DNA from 3 places in the Ruegeria sp. BI11 genome. Region 1 is predicted to be linked to each of the others. Evidence: riboswitches for the same ligand, from Rfam matches in the RefSeq annotation. Region 1 holds a riboswitch; each other region holds the start of a gene.
The links. A riboswitch is a leader RNA that binds a small molecule or an ion and turns the genes downstream of it on or off. The one in region 1 is predicted to bind cobalamin.
Positions count from the first base shown of each region.

Region 2: linked by a shared signal. The riboswitch ahead of ACR0DT_RS17915 (hypothetical protein) and the one ahead of ACR0DT_RS22030 (CbtB domain-containing protein) in region 1 are both predicted to bind cobalamin.
Region 3: linked by a shared signal. The riboswitch ahead of ACR0DT_RS24265 (DUF1636 family protein) and the one ahead of ACR0DT_RS22030 (CbtB domain-containing protein) in region 1 are both predicted to bind cobalamin.

Region 1 covers NZ_JBQFSM010000015.1:27,367-37,840, reverse strand. Annotated here, with positions in the region: gene ACR0DT_RS22060 (CaiB/BaiF CoA transferase family protein) at 1-422, opposite strand, end outside; gene ACR0DT_RS22055 (thiamine pyrophosphate-binding protein) at 409-2,028, opposite strand; gene ACR0DT_RS22050 (DUF302 domain-containing protein) at 2,108-2,566, opposite strand; gene ACR0DT_RS22045 (DUF1636 family protein) at 2,708-3,052, shown strand; gene ACR0DT_RS22040 (hypothetical protein) at 3,049-3,543, opposite strand; gene ACR0DT_RS22035 (CbtA family protein) at 3,610-4,308, opposite strand; gene ACR0DT_RS22030 (CbtB domain-containing protein) at 4,313-4,483, opposite strand; cobalamin riboswitch at 4,520-4,726, opposite strand; gene cobF (precorrin-6A synthase (deacetylating)) at 4,770-5,513, opposite strand; gene cobA (uroporphyrinogen-III C-methyltransferase) at 5,506-6,234, opposite strand; gene ACR0DT_RS22015 (cobyrinic acid a,c-diamide synthase CobB) at 6,231-7,553, opposite strand; gene cobM (precorrin-4 C(11)-methyltransferase) at 7,540-8,334, opposite strand; gene ACR0DT_RS22005 (cobalamin biosynthesis protein) at 8,331-8,699, opposite strand; gene cbiE (precorrin-6y C5,15-methyltransferase (decarboxylating) subunit CbiE) at 8,696-9,895, opposite strand; gene ACR0DT_RS21995 (cobalt-precorrin-6A reductase) at 9,894-10,474, shown strand, end outside.
Region 2 covers NZ_JBQFSM010000009.1:54,744-65,217, reverse strand. Annotated here, with positions in the region: gene ACR0DT_RS17950 (ribonuclease T2 family protein) at 1-621, shown strand, start outside; gene ACR0DT_RS17945 (hypothetical protein) at 618-1,106, opposite strand; gene ACR0DT_RS17940 (lactoylglutathione lyase family protein) at 1,304-1,801, shown strand; gene recR (recombination mediator RecR) at 1,872-2,465, opposite strand; gene ACR0DT_RS17930 (YbaB/EbfC family nucleoid-associated protein) at 2,530-2,874, opposite strand; gene ACR0DT_RS17925 (DNA polymerase III subunit gamma/tau) at 3,047-4,804, opposite strand; gene ACR0DT_RS17920 (protein-tyrosine phosphatase family protein) at 4,938-5,432, shown strand; gene ACR0DT_RS17915 (hypothetical protein) at 5,434-5,841, opposite strand; cobalamin riboswitch at 5,924-6,143, opposite strand; gene ACR0DT_RS17910 (alpha/beta hydrolase family protein) at 6,278-7,135, shown strand; RNA gene ffs (signal recognition particle sRNA small type) at 7,169-7,267, opposite strand; gene ACR0DT_RS17900 (bifunctional 2',3'-cyclic-nucleotide 2'-phosphodiesterase/3'-nucleotidase) at 7,307-9,187, opposite strand; gene nudC (NAD(+) diphosphatase) at 9,363-10,343, shown strand; gene ACR0DT_RS17890 (SRPBCC family protein) at 10,385-10,474, shown strand, end outside.
Region 3 covers NZ_JBQFSM010000023.1:2,704-13,177, reverse strand. Annotated here, with positions in the region: gene ACR0DT_RS24285 (YeaH/YhbH family protein) at 1-335, shown strand, start outside; gene ACR0DT_RS24280 (SpoVR family protein) at 328-1,812, shown strand; gene ACR0DT_RS24275 (aminoacyl-tRNA deacylase) at 1,948-2,418, opposite strand; gene ACR0DT_RS24270 (DUF6525 family protein) at 2,568-2,798, shown strand; cobalamin riboswitch at 2,874-3,080, shown strand; gene ACR0DT_RS24265 (DUF1636 family protein) at 3,183-3,539, shown strand; gene ACR0DT_RS24260 (ABC transporter ATP-binding protein) at 3,536-4,321, shown strand; gene ACR0DT_RS24255 (ABC transporter substrate-binding protein) at 4,340-5,287, shown strand; gene ACR0DT_RS24250 (FecCD family ABC transporter permease) at 5,289-6,302, shown strand; gene ACR0DT_RS24245 (putative nucleotide-diphospho-sugar transferase) at 6,540-8,135, opposite strand; gene ACR0DT_RS24240 (sulfotransferase domain-containing protein) at 8,209-9,156, opposite strand; gene ACR0DT_RS24235 (hypothetical protein) at 10,076-10,474, shown strand, end outside.

The sequences.
Region 1 (10,474 bases):
GTTTGGCCGTAACCCGAGATCGAACAATAGACGAGGCTTGGGAATTCTTGCGACAGCGCGGCATAATCCAGCCCATATTTTGCCAGCCCGCCTGGCTTGAAATTCTCGATCAGGATATCGGCATGCGACGCCAGCCGTTTGATCTCGGCTTGCCCTTCCGGCGTGGCAATATCGATGGCGACGGATTTCTTGTTGCGGTTGGCCGACATGAAATATGCGCTGAGGTCCGATCGATTACCCTCGGCATCCTCAACGTACGGGGGCCCCCATTGCCGCGTATCATCGCCGCCACTGGCCGGGTTTTCGATTTTTATGACTGTCGCCCCGAGATCGCCCAGCAACTGAGTGCAAGTTGGCCCGGCCAGAATGCGTGAAAGGTCCAGTACTTTGATGCCCTTCAGCGGTCCCTCAGATGCGGCCATCATATCCTCCACGCTCGATTTCTGCGGCGATGACGGTAAAGCGGTCGGTTTTGACCGCCTGTTCCAGCGCCGACCGCAGTTCTGCGCGGTTGCGGACGGTATGTCCATAGCCACCAAAGGCTTGTCCCATCGCGGCAAAGTCGTGGCGGTCGAAATCCACCCCAACATTGCCCATCTGACGCTGACGCTGTTTCAACTCGATCAGCGCAAGGCTGGCATCGACAAAGACCAAAAAGATCGGGTTGCCGCCCATCTCGGCTGCGGTCGAAAGCTCTCCGGCAACCATTAGGAACCCGGCGTCGCCAGAGAAACTGATGACCGGGCGGTCTGGCTCGGCCAGTTTCAGGCCGATGGCCATCGGAACCGCGCAACCCATCGTGCACAGGGCCGAGGATTGGATCAGCCCGCGCTCTTCGTAGCAATTCCACATCTGGCTCAGCAGGATACGGTGCGCGCCACTGTCGGCAGTGGCCAGCGTGTCAGAGGGCAGGGCGGCACGGGTTTCGGCGATCACCGCTGCCGGGCCCCAGTCGTCATCAGAGGGGAAAGCCTGCGCCAATGCAGCTTTGACCTGCGCGGGCTCTCCTTCGGGCCACGTCGCCCGAGAGGGGTTGCCCTTGGCGATGGCCTCAAGCGTAGCACCCGTGTGAGCGACCAAGTTCAACCCAGCCTGATGCATATAGTGATCGTTGACCACAGACGAGATGTCGATAACGCGCTTTTCCTCGGGGTCCCAGATCTCGCGCCAGCCGGGGCGCATTTCGATCGGGTCATAGCCCAGACAAAGAACCAGATCGGATTGCTCGACCAGCGGCACCAGATGCTTGTCGGCCAGTGGAGACAAACCTGCGCCGCCGAGGCACAAAGGGTGATCCTCGGGCACGACGCCCTTTGCCTTGTAGGTGGTCACGAAGGGAATACTGAAATGTTCCAAAAAGGCCTGCACCACATTGCGCGAGTCGTCGTAGAGCACGTCCAGACCCACAATCGCGATGGGGCGTTCAGCCTCGGCCACCCAACGGCGGGCTTTCTCAACGCAGTTCCCTTCGGGCGCTACGGCAGCGGGTTTGACCAGACGGCGGCGTTTTATCCCGGATACGCGCGTATCCGCGACCGAGATCGGCACGTCGACGTGAACCGGACCGGGGCGCGGCTGATTGGCTAGCGAAACCGCCTTATCCGTGACAACATCCGCGCCCTGTGCCGTCAGTTTGAACGTCCCCTTGGTGATCGAGCGGTAAACCTGCGCGTGGTCCATCACCTGATGTGTATAGGTCAGCGCCTCATCCTCATCGACGCAGCCGGTCAGAACGATCATCGGCACCCGGTCCTGCAGCGCGTTTGCGACGACGTTAATCCCGTTCATCGCGCCGGGGCCCAGTGTGGCCACCAGAATGGCAGGCGCTCCGTCGCGGTGATGCACCGCCTCGGCCATGAAACCGGCGGCGTTTTCGTGTTTGGCCAGGTGAAAGGTGATCCCGGCCTGTTCTAGCGCGTCCACCAACGTCAGAACCTCGCCGCCCGGCATGCCAAACGCGTGGCGGCACCCGGCCTCGTACAGTCGTTGGGCCAGAAGGTCAGCCGCGCGGGTAGAGAGGTCCTGCATTCTTTATGCTCCGAAATTTTCGCTGCTCAGCAGATTGCGGAGGACGCGCCCGGACGCAAGCAGGATCACGTCAGTGTGACTATTTGACGGCGGATTCCGCCACTGCCTTAAACTTTGTGTCGAGTTCTTGGGCAATATCGCGCAATGGCTCTCCGCCTTCATAGACATAGGGGGCAAAGACAAAGCTGGGTGTTTTGTAGGACAGGGTGGCCGTACCGTCGTCGTTTTCGGTTACATAAAAGCGGACCGGTGCCTCGATCATGGCACTGACCGAGGTTTCCAGAACGCGCACGGCGTAGTCGTTGTTGAAGGCCCCAATCACCAGATTGCCGGGAATGATGATGCCGCGGGCCGCAGCGGCCTTGGTCGGACCGGCCTGTGTGACCACGATCAGCCCGTTTTCTTTTACGGCGGACTTTGTATCCGCAACCAGCTGTTCATAGGTTTTGTCAGTCGGATATACCGCCCAGCCTGACAGTGGTTCCTCGGCCCCAACGGGCAGGGCAAGAAGACAGAGCAAACCTAAAAGCGCGCGCATGATTGTGCCTCGTTTGATGTGGCCTTTCGAGTGATGCCAGAAATCCGGGTTCGGTGCACGCACATTCCTGTGCGCATTCGGGATTGCGCCAAGGGCCGGAAAGCCGCAGAAACATGCAAACGACCAAACACGAGGCCACACGTGGACCCGATACGCCTATTGATTTGCAGCAGCTGTGCGGGAAACCGCGACTCTGAGGCCGAGAAACAGGCTGTGGATACTGCGCTGACTCGGGCAGGTTTGAATGACCGGGTTGAGGTCACGGATCACGCCTGCTTCAGTGGCTGCGCGGAGCCGACGGCACTGGCGCTGCAAGCCCACGGGCGGGCGTCTTACGTGTTTTCGGGGGTTAATGTTGTTGCCGATGCCGAAGACATCGCGGCAACCTGCCAGACCTACTTGGACAGCCCCGCAGGTTGGATCGAAGACGCCCGACCCTGCGGGCGGCTTCGGATGTGTTTGCGCGCACGTATTCCGGCGCTTTAGTCGACCTGAACGGTCACTGCCGCGACGACTGGTACATTGTCGACTGTCAACGCACTGTGGCTGTTTGCGTTCAGCGACACGGAAACTTCGACTTCGCCTTTCGGCAGGTCTGGAATGTGGATCCAGTTACCGTAGAGACGGGCCAGTTTCTCGCCATTTATGTAAACATGCGCGTGGCCTTCGCCGTCTACGTCGTCAGTCGACGCGTTTTCCGGGGCAAACCGGAAATTCTGAGGCATGACGTGCAGGTTCCACCCGGCCATCGGGTCTTGGGTCAAAGCGATTGCGACGCTGGGGGCGTCCGCCCCGGAGGGCAAGTTTACCGTAGTCGAATGGTCATGTGCCATCGCTTCAGCATGCGCGCCGCCGTGATGGGACGGGTCGCCGTGATCGTGGCCGTCAAAAGTGACGCCATTGGCGGCCGCCAGCACAAAGCCAGCACCACCGCCGAACACCAGGCCGATCGCAAAAAGGGCAAGTGAGCGTGCCATTTTTCTTTCCTTGAGTGCAAAAAGAAACGCGCCGGGCGGAACCCGGCGCGTCATTATGTTGGAGGATTAAGCCGTCGCTTCGACGCGTTTGCCTTCGCTCTGCCAGAAATAGCCGGCAAAGGTGCCGACCAGAACCCAAGCAACCAGACCGATGCCAAAGGCGCGGGCGGCGAACAAAGCACCGATTTCCGTCGGGACGGGGCCGGTGAACACATCTGGTTCAGGAGCACCAATCAGATGTGGTGCCAGCAACAAAACCGCAGCGATCACATAGCTGATCAGGTTGCCGCCAAAGGCAATCAGCCACAGTGCAACAATCGCGGCACCCACAGTGGCAAACCACCAGACCTGACGAGCATAGACGTCGGCAGCGGCGACACCGGGCACTTCAGGCGCCAGGGTAAAGCCGGGCGCCAGGTGAAAGGCGATGAACCCCGCCAGACCCCACAGAACACCAGTACGGCCATCAATCGTGTGACCCTGGCCTTCGGCAACTGACATCAGCGCAACCATCAGCAGCGCATAGCCGGTATAGGTCAGCATGGTGAAGATAACGCTCAGCCCGTCACGGGTCAGTTCCGAGAACATGCCCGGCAGTTCGGGATGGGCCGAAACGGCCTCGGCCCCGAAATGGACCAGCTCACCGGATTCGTACAGTTCCGCGTGTAGCAATACAGGTTGCACAAAGACCAACTGCAGCAAGGCGGCTATCAGCCCCGCTGCAGCACCAGCGAACAACGCGCTGGTCAGTATACGACTGAACATGTTCTTAGTGGCAGGGGAAGCCGGTCGCGTGGCGCACGTCGTGGGCTGCATCGTGCAGCGCTGCAGCCTGTACGTGACCGGTCAGGGTAATGATGCCCAGACCCAGAACCACCGCGAACATGACCGGAAGGATACCAGCGCGCGAGGCGGATGCTGTTTGCGTTTGTGTTGCCATCTTTTATTCTCCTTTGCCGCCGCACCCGACGGCCGGTGTTTCAATTGTCGCCTGGCAGGTCTCCTGGCTTGCGGGTCGATGCCTCTGTTCGCCTTCCCCCTGAGAACAGGAGTGGCTGGTTGAACAGGGGCTCTCCGCTTACAGTCGCGGGGGCGGCTGTGGACTTGGCTGCCATGGCAGTCGCACCACATTCCCTCTTAGCATCCGGATGTCTCCGGCAGGACCAGACGCTTTTATTTAGCCGCTATGATGCCAACCGCGCAATCGTCATTTGCGACCTTTTAGGTCAGATCACGCGCTTTTTCAGCAAATAGATATCCATGATCCAGCCATGGTCGGCGCGTGCCCTGGCGCGGGTGTCCAAAATCTCCTGCGCCACATCGGTCAGAGCGCCTTTGATTAGGGTTTCCTCATTCATGCCGACATAGGCACCCCACCAAATGTCGTAATCGGCCATGTCCAAGGTTTGAAATGAACATTCACCATCCAGCATTACCGCAACTTTTGAGGCATTTGTAGGCCAACCCTCATCCCGGATGCGTCGTCCAGTCGTCACGACATAAGGCGCACCTAGATCATTGATTGGGATGGCATGAGCCGCTGTCAGCGCCTGCAGGGCGGTGATTCCTGGGATTACCCGTGTCTGCGGCCGAGGGTCTAATCGTGACGCGATTCGCAGTGAGCTGTCATAAAGCGACGGGTCGCCCCAGATCAGCAGCGCCACATGCTGCGCATTCGGATGAGCCGCAATTGCCTCGTGCCAGCGTAGGGCAATTGCATCATGCCATTCGTCGACGCCACGCAGATAACCATCGTCGGCCCGGCGTTTGGGAATATCGAAATAGGCGATCTGTGGCGGTGTGTCGGTCACAGCGGCGATGATCTCTTCGCGTAGCCCGGCCAGATCGGCCTTGTTCTCGCCTTTGCGGGGGATCAGGATCAGGTCTGCATCGCGAATAGCCTGCGCGCCCTGAAAGGTCACGTGATCCGGGTTGCCAGTACCAATTCCGATCAAAGTCAGGTCAAACATCGTCGAACTCTGCCAATGGGCCATACAAGATCAGGGCCGGAGCTGTGCCGATTTCAGATTCCAGCTTGTCCGACAGCACGCCAATGGTAGCGCGATGAAGGCTCTGGTCGGGGGTCGAAACGGACTCGGCCATCAGGGCTGGAGTGTTCAGTGGCAAGCCATGGTCGTGTAGAGCCTTAACCAATAGGGGAAAGGTCCGTTTACCCATGAACACCACCGTCGTCGCATCCGGATCGGCCAGTGCAGGCAGGTTCAGATCTTCGGGCAGTTTGCCACTGACGTCATGACCGGTGACAAACTGAACCCGCCGCGCGGTCAGACGTCGAGTCAGCGGTATCCCCGCCGCTGCAGCGGCTGCAACGGCCGACGGGATGCCGGGAATAATCTCATACTCGATCCCGGCGGCGCGCAGGGCGACAAGCTCTTCTTCCAACCGGCCGAACAACCCACCATCGCCGGATTTCAATCGCACCACGCGGGCACCGGTCTTGGCATAATCCACCAGCAGGCGGCTGACGTGATCTTGCTTGGGCGAAGGTCGCCCGGCGCGTTTGCCCACGCCCACCAAATCGGCGTCGTCGCGTGCATGGCTCAGGATAGGGCCGCTGCTAAGGTCGTCGAACAGTACCGCATCGGCTTTTTGCATCCGGTCGACTGCTTTCAGGGTCAAAAGCTCGGGGTCACCGGGGCCGGAACCGATGAAGGATACGAACCCGCTCATGCCGAGGCCTCAGCGATCAAGTGAAAGAAAGTACCGGTAACGTTGCCGCGTACCGATCCGGTCTGCGGACCCTCGGCCCCTTCGGCATCAAACACCCGCGCCAGATGTGCGTCGGGTTGTTCCATGATCGAGGAATAGTGGAACTCATGCCCCCGCAAAGCGGTATCGGCTGCAAAACCGGGCATCGGGGCCAGCAATTCCGCGCGTCGGTATCCCAAATTGAACTTGCGCTTTTCATACGAAGTCACGAGTCCCAACAAGCCAGCCATCTGATGCTGGACACCTTCTTTGTCGATCAATGCTTGACCCAGCGCCATGTAACCTCCGCACTCCCCATGTACGGGTTTGGTTTCGGCATGTTTGCGCAGGCCGGTCTGGAATGTGTCGGCAGCAGCCAACGTACCGGCATGCAGTTCGGGGTATCCGCCAGGCAGCCAAACCAGGTTGGCATCAGCGGCAGGTGCTTCGTTCGCAAGGGGGGAAAACGGCAATATCTCAGCCCCCGCAGCACGCCACCCTTCTAGCAAATGCGGGTAGGTGAAGGAAAACGCGGCGTCCCGGGCCAGTGCAATCCGTTGCGCCGGGGGGCGCGGCAGCGCGGCTGACGATGGCTCATTGGGGCCTGAGGAGGCCGCCACTTTAATAGCCTCAAGATCCACATGTTCGCGCAGAAACGCGGCGTAGCCGACAATTGCGCTTTCCAGATCGGGATGCTCGACCGCTTGAATCAATCCCAGATGGCGTTCCGGAAGGGTCAGATCTCCGCGTCGGGGTAAAACGCCCAGAACCGGCAAACCGGCGCGTTCCATGCCCAGACGGGTCAATCGTTCATGCCGGGGGCTGGCGCAGCGGTTCAGGATCACTCCGGCAAAGGGCAGGTCCGGGTTATACATCCGAAACCCCAGAGCCGTTGCGGCTGCCGATTGCGCCTGACCGCCTACATCCAGCACCAGCACCACGGGCCAGCCCATGCGCTGCGCGGTCTCGGCACTAGACCCATGCCCCAGCTCGCCCGGCTTGGCCACGCCATCGAACAACCCCATCGAGCCCTCGGCGACCACTATATCCGCACCCTCAGCTTGCGCCGAAATCGCGTTCAACAACGGATCACCCATCGCCCAGCTGTCCAGATTGAACGAGGCCCGCCCTGCGGCTGCCCGGTGAAAGGCAGGGTCGATGTAATCGGGGCCGCTTTTGAACGGTTGTACGGTTAGGCCATCTTCAGCCAAAGCCCGCAGCAGGCCCAACATTACTGTTGTCTTGCCTGTTCCCGACGACGGGGCCGAAATCAGAAGACCCGGAGGATTAGTCATCTCCATGACTCCAGCTTGACCACGGGCTATCGGCGCTTTGCGGGCGATAGCGACGATCATAATCTTTTGAATACAGGCAGCTTTCGTCGAACCCTTCGCCCGCCAGCGCCGGGCCAACCATGATCAACGCAGTACGCGCGATGCTGTCATCCAGCGCCTCTTTCAGGTTGTCCAGCGTGGCGCGGATGATCCGCTCATCCGGCCAGCTGGCCCGATACACCACGGCCACGGGACAGTCTGCGCCATACGCAGGGGTCAGGTCAGCAATCACTTTGTCCAGATTGCCGATCGAGAGATGAATGGCCAAAGTCGCCCCAGTGCGGGCAAAATTCTCAAGCGTCTCGCCTTCTGGCATTGACGATGCACGGCCCGGCGTCCGGGTCAGGACAACAGATTGCGCCAGACCGGGCAAGGTCAGTTCGGTGCCCAAGGCTGCGGCAGCGGCCGCAAAAGACGGCACGCCGGGGGTTACGCTGACCGGGATGCCCATTTCCTTCAGCCTTCGGATTTGTTCACCCATCGCCGACCAGACCGAAAGGTCGCCGGAATGCAGCCGCGCCACATCCTGACCAGCCTGATGCGCGGCCTCAATCTCGGCCATGATCTGGTCTAGGTCCATCGGCGCGGTGTTCACGATCTTTGCGCCCTCGGGGCAGTGACCGAGGATTTCCTCAGGCACCAGCGACCCGGCATAAAGACACACGGGGCATGACGCGATGATATCACGTCCACGCAGGGTCAGCAGGTCGGCAGCGCCCGGTCCGGCACCAATGAAATGAACGGTCATTTTTGTCCTCCAACGGCGACGGCGCAGGTGGCAAGCCGGTCGTCCGATATTTGTCTGGGTGAGATCAGCCGCGCACCAGAACCGGCGGCGGCAAGGGCGGATGCTTCGGCCACGCTGCCGGTGCCATAGGTGGCGCGGCTGCGGTTCGAGCAGGTGAGTGTGCGTTGCCCGACCAGATCGGCTGGGGCAACAAAATGCAGGGGCAAATCGATGACCGAGGCGAATTCGGCCAGTGCGGGATGGCCGTCTTTATCCGCCACCGTTGCCAGCGCGTCCACAGGCTGCCCGTTGCTGGCCCGATCAAATGCCGCGTGTAGGCTATCCAGCGTGGCCGTGGACGAAAACCCCAATCCCGCGACGATCATAGGGTGACGCTCCACTGCACCACAGGGTAGGCGGACTTCCAGCCGCGTCGGGGGCCAAGCGCCGAGGCCTGTGCCAGTTCAATGCGCAAAAGCTCTCCGCCAAGTTTACCCTGCCACTGCGCCAGCAAAGCTTCGCTTTCCAATGTCACAGCATTGGCGACTAGCCGGGTGCCTTTGGGCAGGGCGGCTTGCAGCCACTCCATCAATTCGGTGCTGAGACCACCGCCGACGAAAACCACGTCCGGCAAGGTTAGGCCACCAAGCGAGCCCGGAGCGGTGCCATGCACAACGTTCAGCCGGTCCTGCCCCAATGTATCAGCATTGCGGCGAATGCGCTCGGCGCGATCCGCGCGGGGTTCGATGGTTGTGGCCGTCAGGGTCGGGTCACACATCAGCCATTCGATGCTGATCGACCCCGTGCCGCCGCCGATATCCCACAAGTGTTCGCCTCGCTGCGGGGCCAGTGCCGACAAGGTCAGCGCCCGGACAGGGCGTTTGGTGATTTGGCCGTCGGTTTCGAAAATCTCATCCGGTTTGCCGGATGCCTTTGGAAAGGCACGGCCTTCGCCTGCTACCTCGAGCCCGACGCAGACCGGGTGATCGAACCCGCCCAGCAGAGCTTCTGTCAACGACACGCTGCGGGCCCGTTCGCGAGGGCCGCCCAAGGCTTCCATCACGTGCAGGCGGGTGTCAGCAAAGCCGGTTTCGGTCAGGTAGGTGGCCAGTTCCGCCACCGCCTTGCCGTCTCGCAATAACAGGATGGCGCGCACTCCGGGCGCCAGATCAGGCCGCAGCCGGGTTAGCGGGGCCGCGTGCAGACCAAATGTCAGCGTAGATTCCAGCGGCCAGCCCAGGCGCGCAGCCGCAAGGGAAAAGGTCGACTGACCGGGCAGGGCCGTCCATTCTCCGGCCTCGAAGTTACGCGCGATAACCGACCCGGCACCAAACCAAAAGGGATCGCCCGAGGCCAAAACCACAGTCGGTCGGCCCCGAAAGCCGGTCAGGATCGGCAAGCCATCGGCGAAAGGCACCGGCCACTCAACCCTCTGTGCGCCGGTTTCGGGGATAAGCGACAGGTGCCGCGGCGGGCCCATGACTATTTCGGCCCGTTCCAGTACTTGACGGCTTGCGGGCGGCAGGCCATCCAGTCCATCTTCGCCCAACCCCAGAACGGTCAGCCACGGAGCTTCATGCATGACACACCTCCTGATCCTTGGCGGTACGACCGAGGCCAACGGGTTGGCCAAGGCCGTGGCCGAACAGGGTATCTCGGCGACCTATTCCTATGCTGGACGGGTCGATAACCCTCGCTCCCAACCCTTGCTGGTTCGTGTCGGTGGTTTTGGCGGTGCAGACGGGCTGGCGCAGTACCTTCGCGATCACGCGGTTACCCACGTGGTAGACGCGACCCATCCCTTTGCCGCGCAAATGAGCCGGAACGCTATTGCAGCCTGCCGCGAAGCCAATGTGTCGCTGACCGCGCTGACTCGTCCGGCTTGGACGGCGCAGCAGGGTGACCTTTGGCAGCATGTCCCGGATATCGACGGCGCAGTGGGCGCTCTGTCTGGCCCGGCGCAGCGTGTCTTTCTGGCCGTGGGACGAATGCATCTTGAGAACTTCGCCGCCCAGCCCCAGCATCATTATCTGTTGCGGCTGGTGGATGAACCCGTGACCTTGCCGCTGCCGAATTGCGATGTGGTTGTCTCGCGCGGGCCGTTTTCCGAAGCGGATGACCGGGCGCTGATGCAGCGCCATGACATTGAATTGGTGGTGTC
Region 2 (10,474 bases), on a different contig from region 1:
GTGATTTTGTGGGTCTTTAGCGCAGTCGCTGCACTGGCGGACGGGGAGAAAGCCGGTGAGTTCGACTATTACGTTCTGTCGCTGAGCTGGTCACCCAACTGGTGCGCGCGTGAAGGCGATGCACGCGGGTCGGACCAATGCGATGCGCGCCATGATCACGGATGGATTTTGCACGGGCTATGGCCGCAATATCATCAGGGCTGGCCCGCGTTTTGCCGTACGGCTGAGGCACCGCCAACGCGCCGTATGACCCGCGAAATGGCGGATATTCAGGGATCATCCGGTTTGGCGTGGCATCAGTGGAAGAAACACGGCACCTGCTCGGGGCTGTCCGCGCCCGATTATTTTGCGCTGTCACGGCAGGCTTATGACGGTGTCGAACGTCCGCAAGTGTTTCGCCAGTTGGAGACGTCGGTCAAGCTGCCCGCCTCGGTGGTCGAGGAGGCGTTTTTGAAGGTCAATTCCGGGTTGCAGCCGGACATGATCACAATCACCTGCAAACAGGGCTATATCGAAGAGGTTCGCCTGTGCCTGTCGCACGACCTTGAACCGGTGCCCTGTGGCCGCGACGTGATCCGCGATTGCACAGCCAAAGACGCGCTGTTCGATCCGATTCGTTAGAGCTTCCGGTTCTGGCAGTCGCGGGCATAGTCCAGCGCTTTGGCGGTGCCCTTGAGATCAATCGCCATCACCACCTCACCAGCCGGGTTGTAGACGGTCATGGTCTTGTTCTGCGCAATAGCGTTGACGAAACTGCGGTCGGTGAAAAATACCGTCGCGCCCGGCACGTCGCGCTGATTGAAGCCGATGGCGGTGGCGTCAAAGCTTTTGCCGTCCAGCTCGAACCGAATGGGGTAGCTCTTACCCTGTTCGATATCGCCCCACGCCTTGTTGTAGACGGCGAAATACCCGCGATTGTCCAGCGCGTCATAGCCGATACGCACCACCGAGAGGTCCTGATAGATTGTCTGGATCAAGCACCCATTGCCAAGTGCAGGGTCCATCATGATGTTCCAGCCCTCAACAAAGCCTTTATCGATCAGTTCCTGCGAAAACGCGGCGGTGGCTGTAAAGGCGGCAAGCGTAAGGGCAATAAGGCGTTTCATTACTATTCCCAATATCAAATGGATAAGGTTACAGCCATAGTACACGTCGCGTTCAAGAGGCAAAGGCCAATCTCGGCTGATGAGACCGTGAAAGAAGACCTATGTGTTCGGCGGAACCCGGCTATGCCTCGCCGACCAGGCGCTTGAAACTCGACCGTGGCACAATAGTTTTCGCTCCATAATCTAAGGAGCGAGTCATGCCGCAACATCCAAGAACATTCTCTCACATCGGATTGTCCGTCCCAAACGTTGACGAGGCTGTAAAGTTCTACTCCGAGGTCCTTGGTTTCTACATAATCATGCCGCCAACGGACGTGATAGAGGATGAAACGGATATCGGTGTCATGTGCACTGATGTGTTTGGCCCGGAATGGAAAAAACTGCGTATTGCGCATCTCGCGACCGCTGATCGAATTGGATTTGAGCTTTTCGAGTTTCACGGGAATTACGTGCCGGAAAACAACATCGACTTTCGCCAGAATGGCACGTTCCATTTTTGCGTCCAGGACCCAGATGTCGAAGGCTTGGTAGAAAAAATCGTCTCTGCAGGTGGCAAACAACGGATGCCGATCCGATACTATTACCCCGGAGAGAAACCATACCGTATGGTCTACGTTGAAGACCCGTTTGGCATTGTCTTTGAGATTTACAGCCACTCCTATGAATTGACCTATTCGTCGGGTGCTTACACCTGACAAATTGGGCAGAGTCCGGTGTGAAACTGGAACAGGTAAAAGTGTTCTGGTTGCCGTGGTATAGCGGTACTCAGAGCTCTTTTCGGGCTCTTAGCGCAGCCGTGATCGTCCCGTCATCCAGATAGTCAAGCTCTCCGCCAATCGGCACGCCTTGCGCTAGTGAGGTCAGACGGACCTGACCCTCCAACTGATCGGCGATGTAATGGGCGGTGGTCTGGCCGTCGACGGTGGCATTCAGGGCGAGGATGATTTCGGTGATCCCTTCGGCTGTCACGCGGTCTTTAAGGCGGGGGATGCGCAGTTCGTCCGGCCCAACTCCGTCCAGCGCCGACAACGTGCCGCCCAGAACGTGATAGCGGCCTTTGAACACGCCTGCGCGTTCCATCGCCCAGAGGTCGGCAACGTCTTCGACCACGCACAGTTCACCGGTGGCACGGGCCTCGCTGTCGCAGATGCCACAGATATCGGTGGTGCCCACATTGCCGCAGTTCAGGCATTCGCGGGCGGTGATGGCCACTTGCTGCATGGCGTCCGACAGGGGCGTCAGCAGCAGGGCGCGTTTGCGGATCAGGTGCAACACCGCGCGACGGGCCGAGCGAGGACCGAGGCCCGGCAGCTTGGCCATCAGATCGATCAGGTTGTCGATATCGCTGTTCGAACTCACCGGGTATGCTCCTGCAAATGGGCCGGGCAGGGACGCCCGGCCGATGTTCCGTCAGGAGGGTGTATCAGAACGGTAGCTTGATGTCTGCGGGAAGGCCCATGCTTTCGGTCAGCTTCGCCATCTCGGCCTGCGCGCGCTCAGCAGCTTTGGTCTGCGCGTCCTTGATAGCGGCCAGGATCAGATCCTCGACCACTTCCTTGTCGTCGCCGTTGAAGATCGACGGATCGATGTCCAGACCTTTCAGCTCACCTTTTGCTGTGGCGGTGGCCTTGACCAGCCCGGCACCGGATTCACCGACAACCATGATTGTGTTCAGCTCTTCCTGCATATCCGTCATTTTGGTCTGCAAATCCTGCGCGGATTTCATCATCTTGGCCATGTCGCCCAGACCGCCGAGTCCTTTGAGCATCGGTATTCTCCTGTGTATCGCGTTTGTCGCCTAAATACGGGCGGTACCCGCGCGGCACAAGGGGCGAGGTTGCTCCCGCCTGCCGGGCCCAAGCTCGCTTAGGGCGGTCGGCATTAGCCGATGGCCCGTGGCGGGCGCGGGAGGGGTCCAGTGTCCCGTGTCTCGATGTGGCTCAATCTTCCTCGAATGGGTCCCATTCGTCTTCGACTTCGGGCAGGGCCTCGGTTTCGACCTTGGCCGCACGTTGTTCCGGAGTTTCGATGTTCTTGATCCGCGCCTTGGGGAACTGTGCCAATACGGCCTTCACCAGCGGGTGCTCCTTGGCTTCGGCTATCAGCGCTTCCTCAGCTGCGTTTTCCTTTTCATAGATCGTCTCGCCGCCGCCTTCGTTGACGACCGTGACGGCCCAACGGTTGCCGGTCCAGCGTTGCAACGCAGTGCCCAGACGTTGTGGCAGTTGGGCCGAGGCACGCTCGGTCGGCTGAAACTCGATGCGCCCGGGTTGGTATGCCACCAGCCGCAAAGACCGTTTGACCTCGTCTAGCAGTACACCGTCGCGATTTGCGCGGATCAACTCGACCACGTGGTCGAAGGTCGGATAGCGCGCCAGTGCGGCCTGCACATCCTGCGCCAACGCTGCGCTGGGAGCGCTGCCCCCGCCATGGGCCGGTGCTGCGTAAGAAGACGCCACCGGCGCCTGCGCCTGAACAGCGGCATGCGATGGTGCCGGTAGCCCGCCGCCCGGTCCACCGTTTGGTGGCGGAGGCGTGTCTTGCAGGCGTTTGATCAGCTCTTCCGGGCTGGGCAGATCGGCCACATGGGTCAGGCGGATCACCGCCATCTCGGCGGCCATCATAGCATTTGGTGCTGCGGATACTTCTTCGAGCGCTTTTAGCAACATCTGCCACATCCGAGTCAGAACGCGCATCGGCAGGGCTTCGGCCATCTGTTGACCGCGTGCCCGTTCGTCCGGGGATACGGTGGGGTCGTCGGCGGCGTCCGGCGTGATTTTGACAACGGAGACCCAATGGGTGATCTCGGCCAGATCGCGCAGCACGGCCAGCGGGTCGGCACCTTCGGCATATTGCCCGCCCAACTCGGTCAGCGCGCTCGCGGCGTCACCGCGCAGGATCATGTCCATCAGGTCTAGCACCCGCCCGCGATCGGCCAGGCCAAGCATCGCGCGGACCTGATCGGCACTGGTTTCGCCCGCCCCGTGCGAGATTGCCTGATCCAGAAGCGAGGTCGCATCCCGGGCCGAGCCTTCAGCCGCACGGGTGATCAGCGCCAGCGCGTCATCGGCTATCTGCGCGTTTTCCGCAGCCGCGATCTTGTTGAGCAGGCCAATCATGTCTTCGGGCTCAATCCGGCGCAGGTCGAACCGCTGACAGCGCGACAGAACCGTGACAGGCACCTTGCGAATCTCGGTGGTGGCAAAGATGAATTTCACATGCTCGGGTGGTTCCTCAAGCGTCTTGAGTAGCGCGTTGAACGCGCTGGTCGACAGCATGTGGACCTCGTCGATGATGTATATCTTGTAGCGTGCACTGGCGGCACGATAGCGGACACTGTCGATGATCTCGCGGATATCGTTCACGCCGGTTCGGCTTGCGGCGTCCATCTCCATCACGTCAACGTGGCGGCCTTCCATGATGGCCACGCAGTGTTCACATTGACCACAGGGTTCGGTCGTTGGCTTGCCTTCGCCATCGGGGCCGATGCAGTTCATACCTTTGGCGATGATCCGCGCCGTGGTGGTTTTCCCGGTGCCGCGAATGCCGGTCATGATGAAGGCCTGCGCGATCCGGTCGGCTTCGAACGCGTTTTTCAGCGTACGCACCATTGCGTCCTGACCAACGAGGTCGGCAAAGGTTTCCGGGCGGTATTTACGGGCGAGAACCTGATAGGCGGGGCTGGGCGTGTCGTTCATGTCTGCTCTGTCGGATTCGGGTTCCGATGCAGCGTAGAGACCCCCGCCGCCCGCGTCCACAGCAGGCTTGGGTGAATTTCGGTTTGCATGGCAGATTGCGCGCCCTACAAGCAATGTTTGAAGGGGGCCAACCATGAATCAGTTAGCAATTATCGCTGTATCAGTGGGAAATGGCACCGTTGCTTTATCGCCGCTACCAGGTCGGGGGGGCGAATATGCTCGGGACTTGGGCATCATTCGCGATTGGCAGCCGGATCTCGTGATCTCGATGACCACAGAGGTTGAAATGCTGCAAGAGGGTGCAGGCAGTTTTGGTGGCGACCTACGTGCGCGCAATATCGAATGGGTGCATTTGCCAATTGCGGATTTTGGTGCGCCGTCGCCTATGATTGACGCTGTATGGACCAAGGTCAGCACAGCGGCTACACGCATTTTGTCCAACAGCGGGCGGGTGTTGGTGCATTGCCGGGGCGGTTGCGGGCGGTCCGGGATGATTGTCCTGCGCCTTATGGTCGAACATGGCGAAGATCCCGAGACGGCGTTGAGCCGACTACGTGAGGTGCGGCCCTGCGCCGTCGAGACCAGCGGTCAGATTGAATGGGCCACCTTTCCACAGACGAGCGGCTAGATCAGAGCGCCAACTGCCGTTCCGTCTGTGCCACTGGATCGGACGGAATTGCTGTGACTTCTAGCATCGCGCAGGGTGGAGTGGTCAGCATGCCTGCCGGGCGCATGATCACGTCAGGGCCGAACATCATATCCGCGTAATCGTCCAGCGAATCCAGTGATGCATCATTTCCGGTTCCGCAAAAGACCCGGATCAGGTCCTTCTGCGCACGGAACCGAGCGCTGCAACCTTGCGCGCAAAAGGCCAGTTCACTGCTGCCGTCGAATTCAAAATCTGGCGTGGTCGCAGGAACCGCAGCGTCCATCGCCTGAACGACGGCACGTGCCATTTGCGCCAGTGCCGGACAGGTTTTCCCGGTGCGTTGGCAGACCGTTGCAGTGAATTGGTGTGTCTTCGTCTTCCAGATCATCTTGCGCCCTCCGCGCGTGGGACGGGGGCATGGATCAGGTATGACAGCGCGCTGACGACCTGCCCGGACACCCCGTCCGAGTTTCGGTTTTGGTTTGATGGCAGGTCTCCTGACTTGCGGGTCGTTGCTTTGCCGACCTTCCCAGCCTTGCGGCCAGTGGCGTTTCGGCATTGCTCACCGCTTACAGTTGCGGGGGCAGTCGCGGCCTTGGTCCGTTCCGGTTTCCCGGGCAGGACCGCACCGTGTTCCCTTTTCATCCCGCCCCGCGATCGGGGACGAGAACCATCACCCAATCGCTAGCGGGTTGGAGTGACCTGAGTCAAGCGGCCTTTTTTCGGGGCAAGGTGGACGTTTGGTAATGGTGAAACGGGATTGACTCGAGACGGGAAACGATGGCGTTTGGATGGTGAACTAATCAGTTCAGATTGGGGGCGCTATGTTGGACACCGCACAAGCCGTTCTGACCGAGGATCTTCGGTTTCCTTCGGGTTCTACCCAACTGTCGGCCCGGCTGTATCAGCCGGTGGCCGAGCCTCAGGTTGCGGTGGTCATCCACAGCGCTACCGGAGTGCCGCGCGACTATTACCAGCATTTCGCACGCTGGCTGGCTGCGGAACGCGGCATGGCTTGTCTAACCTATGATTACCGCGATTTCGGTCACTCACTAAGCGGACCTTTGAAATCAGCACAAGCCACGATGGCGGATTGGGCATTAATCGACATGCCTGCGGCTCGGTCCGAGATGCGTCGGCGCTATCCCGACGCACAGCACTGGAGCATCGGCCATTCCGTTGGCGGGATGCTTGGGCCGATTCAGCCGGATATTGAACAGATCGACCGCATGATCTGTGTCTGTGCCGGACCTGTAACCGTATCGGACCATCCCTGGCCCTATCGGGCTCTGGCTTTGCTGTTCTGGTACGGACATGCGCCTTTGTCCGTACAAGCGCTGGGATATTTGCCGGGCAAGGCTTTGGGATTCGGGGCGGACCTGCCTGCCAGTGTCTATTGGCAGTGGCGTCGCTGGTGCACCACGCCACGTAACTATCTTCCCGAAATTGGCGTGACCTTGCCCGAGGCCCGCTGGGCGCAGTCAGACACACCCGTAGACCTGTTTACTTTTGAGGATGACGACCTGGTGCCAAAGAATGCGGTTTGGCGGCTGGCCGATCTGTATGGTCCCAACGCGCGCCGTCATTTGCTGTCTCCGGCCGAGTTCGGCCTTTCCAAGGTTGGACATATCGGCGCCTTTGCCCGACGCAGCGCAGCCGTCTGGCCACGATTGATCGCCTAGACCTTTTCGCAACATTTCAAAGTGGGAAAGTTGAAGTGAGAGGTTGGACATCGACCCAAGCGGGGCTCGTTGTGGCTGCTTCCTTCCGGACCTGACCAGGTTGGCGAGGCGCTCGCCCGCGCCAACCTCTCGGGGTTTGATATAGGCAACGGACGCAGGAAACACAACCCGTCAGAGCGTCAAACGGATCAGCAAAAAGCCCTCATCGTCTTCTCCGACTACGTGAGGATCGTATTTCTCAAGCTCGGCAATGTGAGCCCACGCCTTGGGGCTGGTTCGCAGCAGCGTAGTCGCGCCCTGCAACGGTGCAAATTTAAAGGGATAGGGCAGGTGCTCCAGGGGATCTTGCGGCAATGCGCCTGACAGATAGTCCCGCAGGACGCGCTGGATTGGCAAAACCGGAAGTTTGATGGGCTCGACGCGATCGACAAAGGGAAAATGGCCGCCGCCATTGGCGCGGTAATTGTTCAGCGCAACGACGAACCGTTGATCGGCGGCTAGCGGATGGCCATTGAAGCAGATGTTCCGAATGCGCCGATTTTCGGGGTCGATCAGGCGGCCGCTGGCATCAAAACGAGACGGTTGTGAGAGATCGAGTTTGTAGGTAAGGCCCTGTATAATATCGAAATTGTGTCCCGCACGGTTGAGATCTACCAGTGTGGTCTGTTGTCCCGATATGATCTGGTTGAATACACCTGCAGACATTTCCAGCCAGTCGCGGATTTGCTCTCCGGCCACGACCACCGCCTGCAGCTCATTGGGAAACGCATACATATCGCTGACATGGCGCAGGCATACCTGACCAGGCGCAACATCAGTGAAAAACCGCGGACCGGCACGCCCTCCGAATTTTGAAGGAGCGGTTGCGGACAGAACCGGTAAATCCGCAAAGGGCATGTCCTGCAGATAGGGTCGCAGGGCTGCCGCCTGGGCCGCTGTGGTCAGAACTAGACCCCGATCCGGGGCACAAAAGCTGAAATAGCTGTGCAGATGCTGATCGGTCTGACCAACGGGTTGCGCTGTGCGCCGTCGGGTTTCCGAATGCCCCATAGCGAAAAGGGTCGCCAAATTCGGGTCTTCTTCGATAGATTTTGGTGAGTTGCCGGGTTTTGAGGGGCACACCGACCGCAGGATGACGCGGTGATCCTGCACTGTCCAACCGCCGTTTTCCGCTCTGTCCAGGGGCAGGTCGATCAGCCCTAGATATGCCCCGAACGCACCGGGCATGACCACAGGTTTGCCCTGGACCAACCCAAGGTTTGCGTCGACGTGTTCAGTGCTATCATGCGCACTACCGGGCAGCGTCAGATGCGAATGCCCGGCAATCAAGGCGTCTATGCCTTCAATTCCGGTCAGAGGGATGATCGCGTTCTCCAAGTAGGGGTCCGGTTCGGCTGGCCCTACTCCTGTATGCGCAAGTGCGAGGATCAGGTCACAGCCCAAAGCCTTTAGATCCCAAACTTTTTGCCTGGCGCATGTCAGGATATCATCCATCACGACCCTGCCTTGCAGCCGATGGCCCTCCCACTTAACCGTTTGCGGTGGCAGGACAGAGAACACGCCGATTTTCAATGTAACCGGCTGGTTGCCGCAATAAGCCGTTCGTGTCAGGATTGCATGATTTTGCCAGGTGGTTTCGGCGTCTTGCCGGTGCGCATTGCTGCAAATCACCGGACATCGAGCGTCTGCAATCACGCGATCCAGCGTTTGCAGCCCAAAGCCGAAATCGTGGTTTCCCAGCCCAATGGCGTCATAACCCAGATCGGCAAAAGCCTGCATCAGGATATGCGGTGCGTTTTCAGGCTCGACCGCCCAATCCCCCAGCGGGGTGCCTTGCAGCGAATCTCCGTTGTCGAACAGTAGCACCAGAGCACCTTGCGCTTCGGCCTCTTCTCGGGCCGCGCGGATCAGGCTGGCGGTGCGTGTAAAGCCTATCGTGTGATCGGGCGTGTCAGAATAATAATCGAAACCGCAAAGGTTCATGTGCAAATCGGATGTTGCCAGAACCCGTATCTTCAGTGACGCGCGGGGCGGAGGAGAGGGATGTGTCAAATTTCTACTTCTGACGGTTATTTGTTAGGCATTTTCCCGAAAAGGTATAGTAAATGCAACTTGTAAGACTTGCCTGCGATCAATTGGCGGCCTCAGGTTTTCGGGGGGTAGGAATTGCCATTGCAACACAGTGGCAGCCGTGGCAGCCCTATGCCGACGACCCAAGGGATTTCCTATGAAACACGCGGAACTTGTGACATTTGGCAGCTCGGGGCTGGATCGCGCGGCGCATATTCGGAGCGATTTCACCCGATTGACACGGGCGCGAACCCATCCGCAAGCGACCTGTTTGTTGCTTTGGCGCGGCAAACCGCTGGTACAGGGAGAGAGTTTAGACCGGCTTGGGCTGATTCCCATGACTCACCGGTTGGTTGAAAACGGCCCGGGCGGCAGTATTGAAGAACCCGTGTTTCTGGGCTTGTCGGAAGGGGATCCGGTCTTTGCGCTGGATATCTCTGACTGGTCGCCCGAGGGGTTGGACCTGTCGCAAGTCGGCGCTTTCGTTGATCCGTCGGAACAGCAGCACCCGGACCTGCCGCAAGGCCACGTCTTTGCCGAGCTGCGCCGGATCATGACCCGTTTGTCTGCCCGCGATGCAGAACTGGCGGCGGCGGCAAAGGCCGTCATCGGCTGGCACGAAACACATCGGTTTTGCGCACGTTGCGGTGCCCCTAGCCAGGTATCGCAGGCCGGGTGGCAGCGTAGTTGCCTGGAATGCGGCGGGCAGCATTTTCCGCGCACCGATCCGGTGGTCATCATGCTGATTACCCACGGGGATTCGGTTCTGATGGGGCGGTCTCCGGGCTGGCCCGAGGGGATGTATTCCTTGTTGGCCGGTTTTGTTGAGCCGGGGGAAACGCTTGAGGCTGCTGTGCGGCGCGAGGTGATGGAAGAGGCAGGTGTGCCTGTCGGACCGGTCAGCTACCTGTCCAGCCAACCCTGGCCGTTCCCGGCCTCGCTGATGTTTGGCTGTGCGGGTGAGGCGCTGTCGCGCCAGATCACCATCGATCCAGTGGAAATCGAAGACGCGATGTGGGTCAGCAAGCCCGAGATGATGCAGGCGTTTGCCGGGGAACATCCGGTTCTGCTGCCTGCACGCAAGGGGGCAATTGCGCATTTTCTTCTGCAAAACTGGCTTGCGGATACGCTGGACTGACAAAATACTAGACCCACAGACAAAGAGACCCACGAACCACTATGCAGTTTACGGCACGCGAAGACATCGAAGCCCCGATCAACGCGGTTTTCGAAATGGTCGCAGATTTTGAGCGGTTCGAACGCATGGCG
Region 3 (10,474 bases), on a different contig from region 1:
TCGAAGCCCGCTACCCGTCCGCACTGTGGAATATCTATGCCGCGCAAGCATCAGATGGTGAGAACTTCAGCGGAGATTCGCAATTGTGCGCCGACCTGCTGAACAGTGAACTGATGAAGTGCTGCCAATATTTCGCCTATACGGAAATCGTCGACGAGACCGAAGCCAATCTGATGAACAGCGAAGATAATGGCATGGAACTTTGGCGCTCGTACCGACAAGTCGCAGAGGCCTGGCCAAACTTCGCCATGAAACGGATCGCGCGCGCTAGTGACATCTACCCGGTTCTGCATGAGCTGTTTGCGCGCAAGACGAACGGAGTTTCCAATGGCTGATCGGGCTAAAGCCAAGACACCGCTGTTTGACGGCGCGGAGTGGGATTTCGAGACCATCCAGCGTAGTTTTGACGCGATCGAGCGCGTGGCGATTGATGATCTCGAACTTGACGTCTATCCCAATCAGATCGAAATCATCTCGTATCAGCAGATGCTGGATGCCTACTCGTCGACCGGGATGCCGCTCATGTATCGGCACTGGTCTTTTGGGAAGCGTTTCGTTCACGAAGAAAAAGCCTACCGCAAAGGCGCAAACGGCCTTGCCTATGAGATCGTAATCAATTCCGACCCCTGTATTTCGTATTGTCTCGAAGACAACACGATGGCGCTTCAGGTCCTTGTGATTGCGCACGCGGCCTTCGGGCATAATCATTTCTTCAAGAACAATCATCTGTTTCGCCAGTGGAGCGATGCGCAGGGTATTCTCGACTACCTCGACTACGCACGTGGTTTTATTGCCCAATGCGAAGAACAGCACGGGGAACGCGAGGTTGAGAAATTACTCGATGCGGCGCACGCGCTCATGCCGTCGAGCGTTTTCCGGCACCGGCGCCCACCCCACTCATCGCTCGCGGATGAGAGAACCCGACAGCGCGAGCGGCGCATCGAAGAAGAGCGGGCAGTACATTACCTGTGGGATGCCTTTGATCATCCCACGCAATCATCCAAAACCGATGAAGAGGCACAAAAACGAAAGCGCGAAATGGGGCTGCCGGAAGAAAATCTGCTCTATTTCGTTGAACGTCACAGCCCGGTTCTGGAGTCCTGGCAGCGTGAAGTTCTGCGCATCGTCCGCAATATCGCGCAGTATTTCTACCCACAGCGCCAGACCAAAGTGATGAACGAAGGATGCGCCTGCTTCGTCCACTACTACATCACCAATCAGTTGCACAGCGCCGGTCTGCTGACGGACGGCGCAATGCTCGAAATCTTGCACAGCCATACCAACGTGCTGACGCAGCCCGATTTTGACGCTCCGAATGCGATGGGGATCAACCCTTATGCGCTGGGTTTCGCGATGATGCAGGATATTCAACGCATCTGCACCAACCCGACCGAGGAGGACCGGGAATGGTTTCCGGACATAGCGGGCAGCCGCGCTTGGCGTGAAATTTTAAAGGATGCCTGGGCTAACTACCGTGACGAGAGTTTTGTTCAGCAGTTCCTCAGCCCCAATGTCATGCGTCGTTTCCGCATGTTTTCGCTGACAGATGACGACGGAAAACCCTTCTACACAGTCGACGCGATTCACGACGAACGTGGCTATCATCAGGTGCGCGACACCCTGGCGCGTGGCTTCGACGTATCGGAACACGATCCTGATATTCAGATCGTCGATGTGGACCTGTTGGGAGATCGCCACCTCAGGCTGAATCACTCTGTGCGCAACGGTGTGCCGCTAGACAAGAGAGCCTGTGAAGCGACACTGGACCATCTACGACAAATTTGGGGCTTCGACGCGGCGTTCGAAAACTAGCAACGATTGTAGGCTTAGACGCCCCACTAGCTCCGATGTCCCCTTTTAGTTGTCTAGCCAGAAATACCTTGTGGGACAAAAGCAAAGAATAACCCCGCCGGAGCGGGGTTAATCCGTGAAGAATTTCGTCAACGCCTAATGCATGCAGCAAAATGCGCCGTGCTTCACATCTTTCATCATCATATCAAAGTCCTTGCCACGCATCTCAATCAGAGTTTTATGGTCTCCGGCTTCGAACCAAATCCTGTCGAGTCCAGTGAGACTGTTGTCTACAACGGTCGGCAGATTATAGGCGTCGCCAACCGGCGGTATCGCGCCGAGGGCGCAATCATCAAACAGTTCGCGCATTTCGGATTCAGGGGCCAAACCAAGACGGCGGTCCATCATCGATTGCAGAGCGGTGAGGTCGACCTGATGATTGCTTGGCAGAACAGCAAGAATCGGACCCTCCTCCATGTGTATTACAACGGACTTTGCGAGGTGATCGCCGGGTACATGCGCCGCTTCAGCGCATTCGCTCGCAGTGGCGGCATAGGGATGCGGGACAGTGTCAAAAGGAATCCCTTGAGAGTCCAGATGATGCTTCAGACGAGATGCGATAGTCATGGTGCCCTCCATATAATAGAAGGCGTCCCGGACGCGAAGCGTGTCACGGTACGCACCCAGGGCGCAATTTGGTGTATGAACTCATATTGTGCGCTCAATGAGCGTAACGGGCAAGGGGGCAAGGTGTACAATCGCCGGGGTTAGTCCTGATGAAGGCTGCCGTAGCACCGAAAAACCCGCCCGCCCCCGATCGAAGGACCGAGATAGGCCCATTTCGATCTTGTACTGGACCCTGTATTTGGCCCCGACGCCGAAGTATGAGCGGTAATCTGGGGCAAAGCAGACTGCGCCGGAATCGCCGCTTTGGCAATTCCACGGTCGCCTTTGACGCTTTGTCGACCGCGCCGAGGCAGTGGTTATCCGAAAGTGCACAGCCGTGATCCCAGGAACCCGCGCGGTATTTCTGATCGAAAGGCCGTCGCTTCATGTCTCGGTTGACATGGCACTCGGTCTAAGACAATCAAGGAATGGATGGTTCCCGATGGTGCGCCCAAGGGATGAATAGGGAATACGGTGAGGTCTGCCAAACGGCGCCAAGTCCGTGACTGCCCCCGCAACTGTAAGCGGTAAGCGACGCCAAACACCCACTGGCCTAGTGGCTGGGAAGGATGGCCAAGCATCGACCCGCAAGTCAGGAGACCTGCCATCACATGTTTAACCAACCCGGGGCGGGGCGTCCTGGAAGGAGGCTTATATGGCACGTCTGATACGTGTTTACATGATCGGCACCTTCTGTCCGCGCTTGGCGTCAAGCGGAGCGGGCAATGCCGGATACACCTGACCATATCCTTCTGATCTGCACGACCTGCAGCGGCACATTGTCTTTTGATGCCATACGCTATGCGTTGACCGGCAAGTTGCCTGCGGGATTTATGATCCGTACTGTTGCCTGCATGGCCGGTTGTGCGCATCCGGTAACAGTCGGATTCCAGGCCAGCGATAAGGCGCAATATCTATTCGGCAATATTGAAAGCTCAGAAGACATTGAAGCTTTGGCTGAGTTCGCGTGGCAATACCATGCAAGTAGGGATGGCTGGACCAACGCCACTGACCGACCCAGGCCATTGTTCACAAAAACCCTTTCTCGTTTACCTCGGATCCAATTGGAGGAGCCAACATGACGACTTCGGCCTTTCTGACTGCGCGCGATCTCGAATACTACGCGCTCAACGGAGACACTCTGTTGCAAGGCGCCTCGTTTGAGCTGGATGAGGGGGCCATATTGGCGATCGCCGGACCGAACGGGGCGGGGAAAACGACGCTTCTTAACCTACTGTGCGGGACGGCTGAGCTTGTGCTGGGTGACGTTTTGATCAATGGACGCAGCCTAAGACGGATGACCGCCAAAGAGCGCGCCCGCATAATCGCTGTTGTGGGCCAGCAAGAGCTTCCGGATGGCAGGCTTATGTTGCGGGATTATATTGCATTGGGCCAAATTCCAATTTGGGCTGACCGTTCGGCTGAAGAACATGCTGAAGAACTGAACCGAATTCTGCACCAGACCGACCTTGCCGCGCTGGCAGACAAGCGGATGGCGGTGTTGTCCGGGGGCGAGCGTCAACGCGCGCATATCGCCAGGGCACTTGCCCAGAACCCGTCGTTGCTGTTCCTGGATGAACCCACCAACCATCTTGATCCGGATGCCAAGGGGCGAATGCTGTCTTTGGTCGCCGAATTGGGGATCACGGTGGTGATGATCGTCCACGATCTGGTGATGATCCCCGAGTTCGCCACCCACGTGGCATTGATGAAATCTACGAGACTCACGGGGTTTGGCTCCGTGGCCGAGGTGCTGACCCCAAAGCGGGTCCGCGACACTTTTGGCGTCGATTACCTGTGCTTTCAACACGAAGGCCGCGTGATCCCGGCGCTGGATATCCGAAGAAACACTGTTTCAACTTAACCCAAGGAGCTATCCCCTATGAAACACATCTGGTCCGTGGCGCTGGTCACAGCCATGGCTGGCAGCGTATCCGCCCATGAAGTCACCGTTGACAATTGTGGCGAGCCACTTGTTTTCGACACCCAGCCCGAGCGACTGGTCGTGCATGATATGAACATGACCGACATGGCCTTTGCGCTGGGTTTGCAGGACAAAATCGTTGGCCTGACCGGCATCACTGGCTGGTACAAGACCAGCCCGGAATTCGACACGTTGCGCGGCGATATCCCCGAGCTTGCGCCCAAATACCCAACGGTTGAAAATCTCGTGGCCGTGGAACCCGACCTGTTCTTCGCGGGCTGGTACTATGGTATGAAGCCAGGCGGTGATGTGACCCCAGATACGCTGGAACCTTTTGGCATCAAGACCATGATCCTGTCCGAGAGCTGTGTGCATCTGGACAAGGATCGCCCCGAGGCCAACATGGATCTGCTGTTCAACGACGTCCTGCGACTGGGCAAGGTTATGCACGTCGAAGACAAGGCTGATGCCCTGGTCAATGTCTGGAAAGAGGAATTGACCGCGATCAAAGCGCAAACCGCCGACCTGAGCAAACCTCGCGTCTTTTTGCTGGACGGCCCGGCGGACGCACCTTTTACCGCAGGTAAGTTCGCTATTCCCGATGCGATGATTGCAGCCGCCGGTGGTGACAACGTCACTCATGACATGGACACAAGCTGGGGGCGTACCTCTTGGGAGGCGGTCGCTGCGGCGAATCCGGAGTTTCTGGTGCTGCTGGATTATCAGACTGGCAACGGCGCCGAAGATACATTTAAGTTCCTGCAGGACCATCCGGTAATGTCCCAGACCGATGCCGTGAAAAACAAGCGCTGGATCGGCCTGAGGTACGAAGAGCTGACCCCCGGACCGGCAAATATCGAGGCAATCTCGAAAATGGCAAAGGCCATGCATCCGGGCCTGAATTGATATGGGCCGATTGGCTCTGACATTGGTGGCAGGGGCGGTCGTGCTGACCGCCCTTTTGCTGGTTTCGACTATCTACGGAACGACCTCGATCCCGACTTCGGATGCGTTCGCCGCAGTGGTTCTAGGCACCGGACTGGTTGAAGGCGACATGTCTCCATTACATCGGATCGTATTTGACCTGCGCCTGCCGCGCGCGTTGTTCGCCGCGGTGATCGGAGCCGGTTTGGGCATCGTCGGCGTAGTCCTGCAAACTACCACGCGCAACGATCTGGCCGACCCGTTTTTGTTTGGTTTGTCCTCGGGCGCTGCGGCAGGCGCCGTGTTCGTCATAACGGTTACGGGGGATATTCTGGGTTTCTGGACTTTGCCTCTGGCTGCGTTCTGCGGAGGGCTTGTCGCGTCAGGCATTGTGCTGGCACTGGTTCATGGGCTGCGCACAAGCGCGCCCGAAAAACTGATACTGGCCGGTCTCGCGGTTTCTTTCCTGTTCTCAGCGATTACCAACTATCTGATTTTTGCAGGTGATAGCCGTGCCGCACATTCGGTAGTCTTCTGGATGCTTGGCGGGCTGGGCCTGGCCCGGTGGGAGACCTTTCCCTTGGTTTGCGCCGGCCTGCTGTTGATTCTGAGTTATTCGCTGTATCGCAGCCGCTGGCTGGATGCATTGCTGACCGGGGACTTGACGGCTTCGACGCTGGGTGTGCCAGTACAAGGGCTTCGCTTCAGAATGTTCTTCGTCGCCGCCCTTGCAACGGCAGTGTTCGTCTCAGTAGCGGGTGTGATTGGATTTGTCGGCCTCATGGTACCTCATATCGCCCGAGGAATCGCCGGGCCATTGCATGGGCATCTCGTGCCGACTGCAGCCATCGTGGGTGCAGCCCTGCTGACTGGTTCGGACATCGTAAGCAGGCTGTTGTTGGCCCCGCAGGAATTGCCCGTCGGTATAGTTACAACCTCAATTGGATCAGTGTTCGTGTTCCTGCTGCTGTTCAGAACGGCCAGAAGCCAAAGGTAGCTTTGGCTACCGCAGTTCAACGGCAGCGCTTCCAACTCAACGGCAAGAAGCACCTTTAAATTAATCTTTGAGAATTAAAGTTCGCTTCGCTTTGAACCCAAAATCTGGTGCGGAAATTTCACTGATTGACGAGTGACGATTGAATGAAAAAGTAGGGGAAAGGTAAGCTTATGATTGAATTCATCAACTATTCTTCCCCTACCAAAGTCAGCAAGTCAGCCAATTTAATCGGAATTTCTATTGAGAAACCGATCTAGCTGTATCTGGTAAGACCCACAAATTTTCACTGCGAAGTACACGTTCTGTGTCGCCTGCAGTTTTATCCGCATAGGGGTGCCCAACTATTAATTCGCTGAAACCTTCTGTTTCGTTTGGCAGGCGACGGAACTGTCGATGGGGAAGGACAGCGACTCGAATGGATGTGTTGTCTTCGAACTGTCCATTTCCGAAAATCGTTTGCTTGTGGCAAACAAACGATTTTTCATTAAGCTTAAGGTTGTAGCCTTTTTCCGCAGAGGCCCACTCCAGGCCCACATCGACAAGTATCTCATTGAGAGCTTTTTGATCGTCAAACTTATTGCCAGATTGCTCCGCCATTTCAGCCAATTGATCAATTAATATTACGCTGGCATCGCTTGCCCGAAAACAAATAAACCCGAAGCACAACACGTGTCCCCAAGCCGCTAGAGCAGCGGGTGGCCAGACCGTGCCCTGTGACGCGATAACATCGGCATCGATTTCGTCCATAAGTGGTATAGGGTTGCTCAGCCAAACAGCATCTGCGTCGGAATGGATCACATTGAACCCCGCGAGCAGAACGCGGCGGACGGAATCCAAACGCAGCCGCCAAAGCTCGGACAAATTGCCTGACCAAGGTATGTGGCATGTGTTGAAACCACTAGCTGCCATATCTGATGCTAACTCTGCATCCAGCGCACAGATTACCAATGGTAGTTCATCAAGGCCCTCGGCACTGCAGATCCAATTTTCCAGAACGGGTCTGTAGGCACTGTTGCAGAAAACAAGGATGACATTGCCGTTGGAATCTGCCGCTTTTGCCGCTGCTTCTTCAAGAGTTTTAGGACGTTGGCGAAAGGAGTCGCCAATCCGTACCATGGGCCGGTTTATATACCTATTTGCAAGGTACCAACCACAAATCCGCTCGCAACCGCCGCCAATGATATGCCGCGCCTGCTGCACTTGCGTGCGCGCCTCATCACCCAGCCGGTTTTCTGAAAACTTGCTAACCGGTCCACCTTCCACTTCCTTCAAGGCGTCTAGCAAGACAGGAATTTCGCGCTGGAGCCAGTCTTGATATTCGGTGAAGATTGTACCGTCCAACAAGTAGCTACCCTTGAGGGGGACAAGGGCATCATCAGGCAGAAAATACCTTGACTTAAGGAAGCCCAGGACATCGGGTGAAATATTGACGTCCTCGTAGTATTTCCAAAGATTCTTGGCCCGCGTTGCTTCAATGTAGGACAGGCAATAAGTATTAAACGATTTTGCAACCAAACCGCTTTTCGTCACTTTTGGCAGAAATACCCTTTTGGCGTTGTTTCTCAATGCCCAACGTAGCGAAAACTTGTCAAAGAGGGAGTAATTGAACAGCCCCACAAGACCTGCCGATGGTTTGACAGACATGTGACCGGTATACTCAGAGAGGACCGCTCCCAACTCGGGTATCTCTGAAGCCCAATTATCCAAAGTTGAAGGTAGTGCACAATCGTTTAGGTCTACAAGTTGGCACCCGTCCACCTGCTCCAGTGATTGTATGGAAGTTTTCGAGTTTTCGTTGTGATAGAAAAAGAAAAGCTCTTGATTTATTTGCATGTCAGGAGTCTCTACCAGCAGAAGTTATTAGGTTGTAAAGCGCCATTGCACAATCATGTGAAAAAGCGGCACTCTACACTTCCCAAGGCAGTTTATGCGGCCGCAATCCAAAAATCGATTTGAAGCGGTTTATTTTTCGGTTACGTTTTTTGATTTTTCGCTCTAGATAGTCGAGCTTTTCGACCAGCCCATCTAAGTTTTCTTCCCGATGTTCCTTGACCTTTCGCAGAACGTTAGAGTCAGTTCTTGCGAAGTCGAGATCAGTCCAAAATGCTAGATAGGCCTCCAACTCGTCGGGGCTGAGTTCCGGAGAGTCGTACCCCATCAGCCGCATCGCAGGGCCATTGTACAGGTCGAACAAAGCTAAATCGCGGCCTGAAAACTCCTTTTGCCAGTTTCCAGTTTTTCCCGCCCCTACGAAACCAGGTGAAGCGTTTTGGAACTTGTCGATTGTCGGGAACGGTTCCGGGTTCGCAGGTATGTCCATCGTTTCAGAGAGTTGACGCGCGAACTCTGGAATGTCTCGGACGATGTCTTCGAACCTAAACCGTTTGTAATTTTTCGGAGCAGCCTGTGCCCAACGCACTGAATGCTGGCCCCACGAACTAAATCCGACACGACCACAAATTACGTCAGACAGTGTTATGTCGGACTTCTGGGCGACTTTTAGAAGGTACTTGTAGTAGGATAGCGCAGAATCCCGGCCGTCTCGAATAATGTGGAAATAAGTATCTTCTGATTTCATATCCCCGTTGGGACAATCATGCGTCTTAATCAGATGTGGTTTGTCATCTGCTCTAAGTGCTTCAATATCGATTGTGTTCTGATCGCCTTCGATATGGCCCACGAGTTCGCCAAGTTCGGGACTTGCGCCGATATCGCCATAATCGCCGTAAATCGACAAGCTGCGAAGGCCAAAGTAGTGGTTAAATACTGAACGTGTCAGGGTGTTGCCGCTTCGGGGGTAGGAAACCAGCCAGACTATCATTTTTGAATTATGCCTATTCGTTGGGTCTTCCATTGATACTACCGTGGCTCATGGGGAAGGACAACTGTAGAGGCGAAGCCAAATGTGTGCCCTCAAGCCTTTTTGGGGAGAGGGGAGCCACACATTTCGCGGCCCGAACAAGCAAGGTGAAAGTTAATTCGTTTTTTGGTCTTTGGGGATTTCCTAGAACCGGTTGATTTAACCTTTTGAACGTCGGCAACTGAACCGTACCGGTTGTCTTATCCAACAGTTTGGGTACGGGCCTCATAGCCAGTTGATGGCCATTATTGCGAGTGCGATTGCGGTGTTCGTAGCTGCTAATGGTACTAGTTCTCGCCAACACCGGCTCGTCATCAACCCAAGGATTGTCGAGGGCGGGGGGAAATGGCACCAGACGCACTTTCTCCCATTCACAGATGGAATGTACGAAACATATAACAAGTTGCTTTAAAACATTAAAAAGAGATTTCAGATAAGAAACAATGGATCCTCAGTTTGGCTGGATTTCGGATATTTAAAATCAACCAATACTCTCGCCGGAACTGGAAAAACACCGCTCGGTGCATAAGTTAAACCTCTGAGAAAGGGCTGAAAATCAGCTGCGATGACATGCGCGGTCCTGATCCGCTATCGGCGCTGTTTGGTGAATGGCGATTGGCCTGCTATGGTGTCTGTTGATATTCAAGTGACTGAGAGTTTGGATCTCTGTGCGCTTGTTCTATCGGGCAGACGCATTTGTCGTAGCATCGTGCGGCGACACCAACTCTGATACTACCTATGACCTTACCCGTCATTTGCGCAACGTTGCGCACGTATTGGAAATGGAAAGTTTACGTAAAAAACTTATTAAAACATTGATTTAAGGCCAAGTTTCGCCACAGGCAGCGCACAGCTGAGGCATCGCGGTTCTCTAGCCCTGATCCAGATCACTACTGGAATCGGAGATAGAACCATGCCGAGTTTCATCGACTGTTTTCTTAAGACACCACTGCGAAACAGGCAATTTTTTGCTCGTAGCACGAGCCGATTTTGCACCATCTTGCTCACCGTTGCGACATTGATACCTGCGGCCCACGCGCCATCACGCGTGCAGGCGCAGGAACTGTTTGTCGTGGGCAGTGATCGCGGCGGGTACCTGCATGATCGCTTGATCGAGTTGAAAAACCTCGAGCGCAACGGTGTTCTGGTCGAAATCCGCGGGCGCATCTGTTATTCGACATGTACGATGTTTCTGGGGTTGCCTGGCACTTGCGTTGATCCGGACACAACCTTTGGTTTTCACGGCCCATCCCGAAATGGACGCCGCCTTGAGCCAGAGGATTTCGATTATTTCAGTCAGGTCATGGCCGAT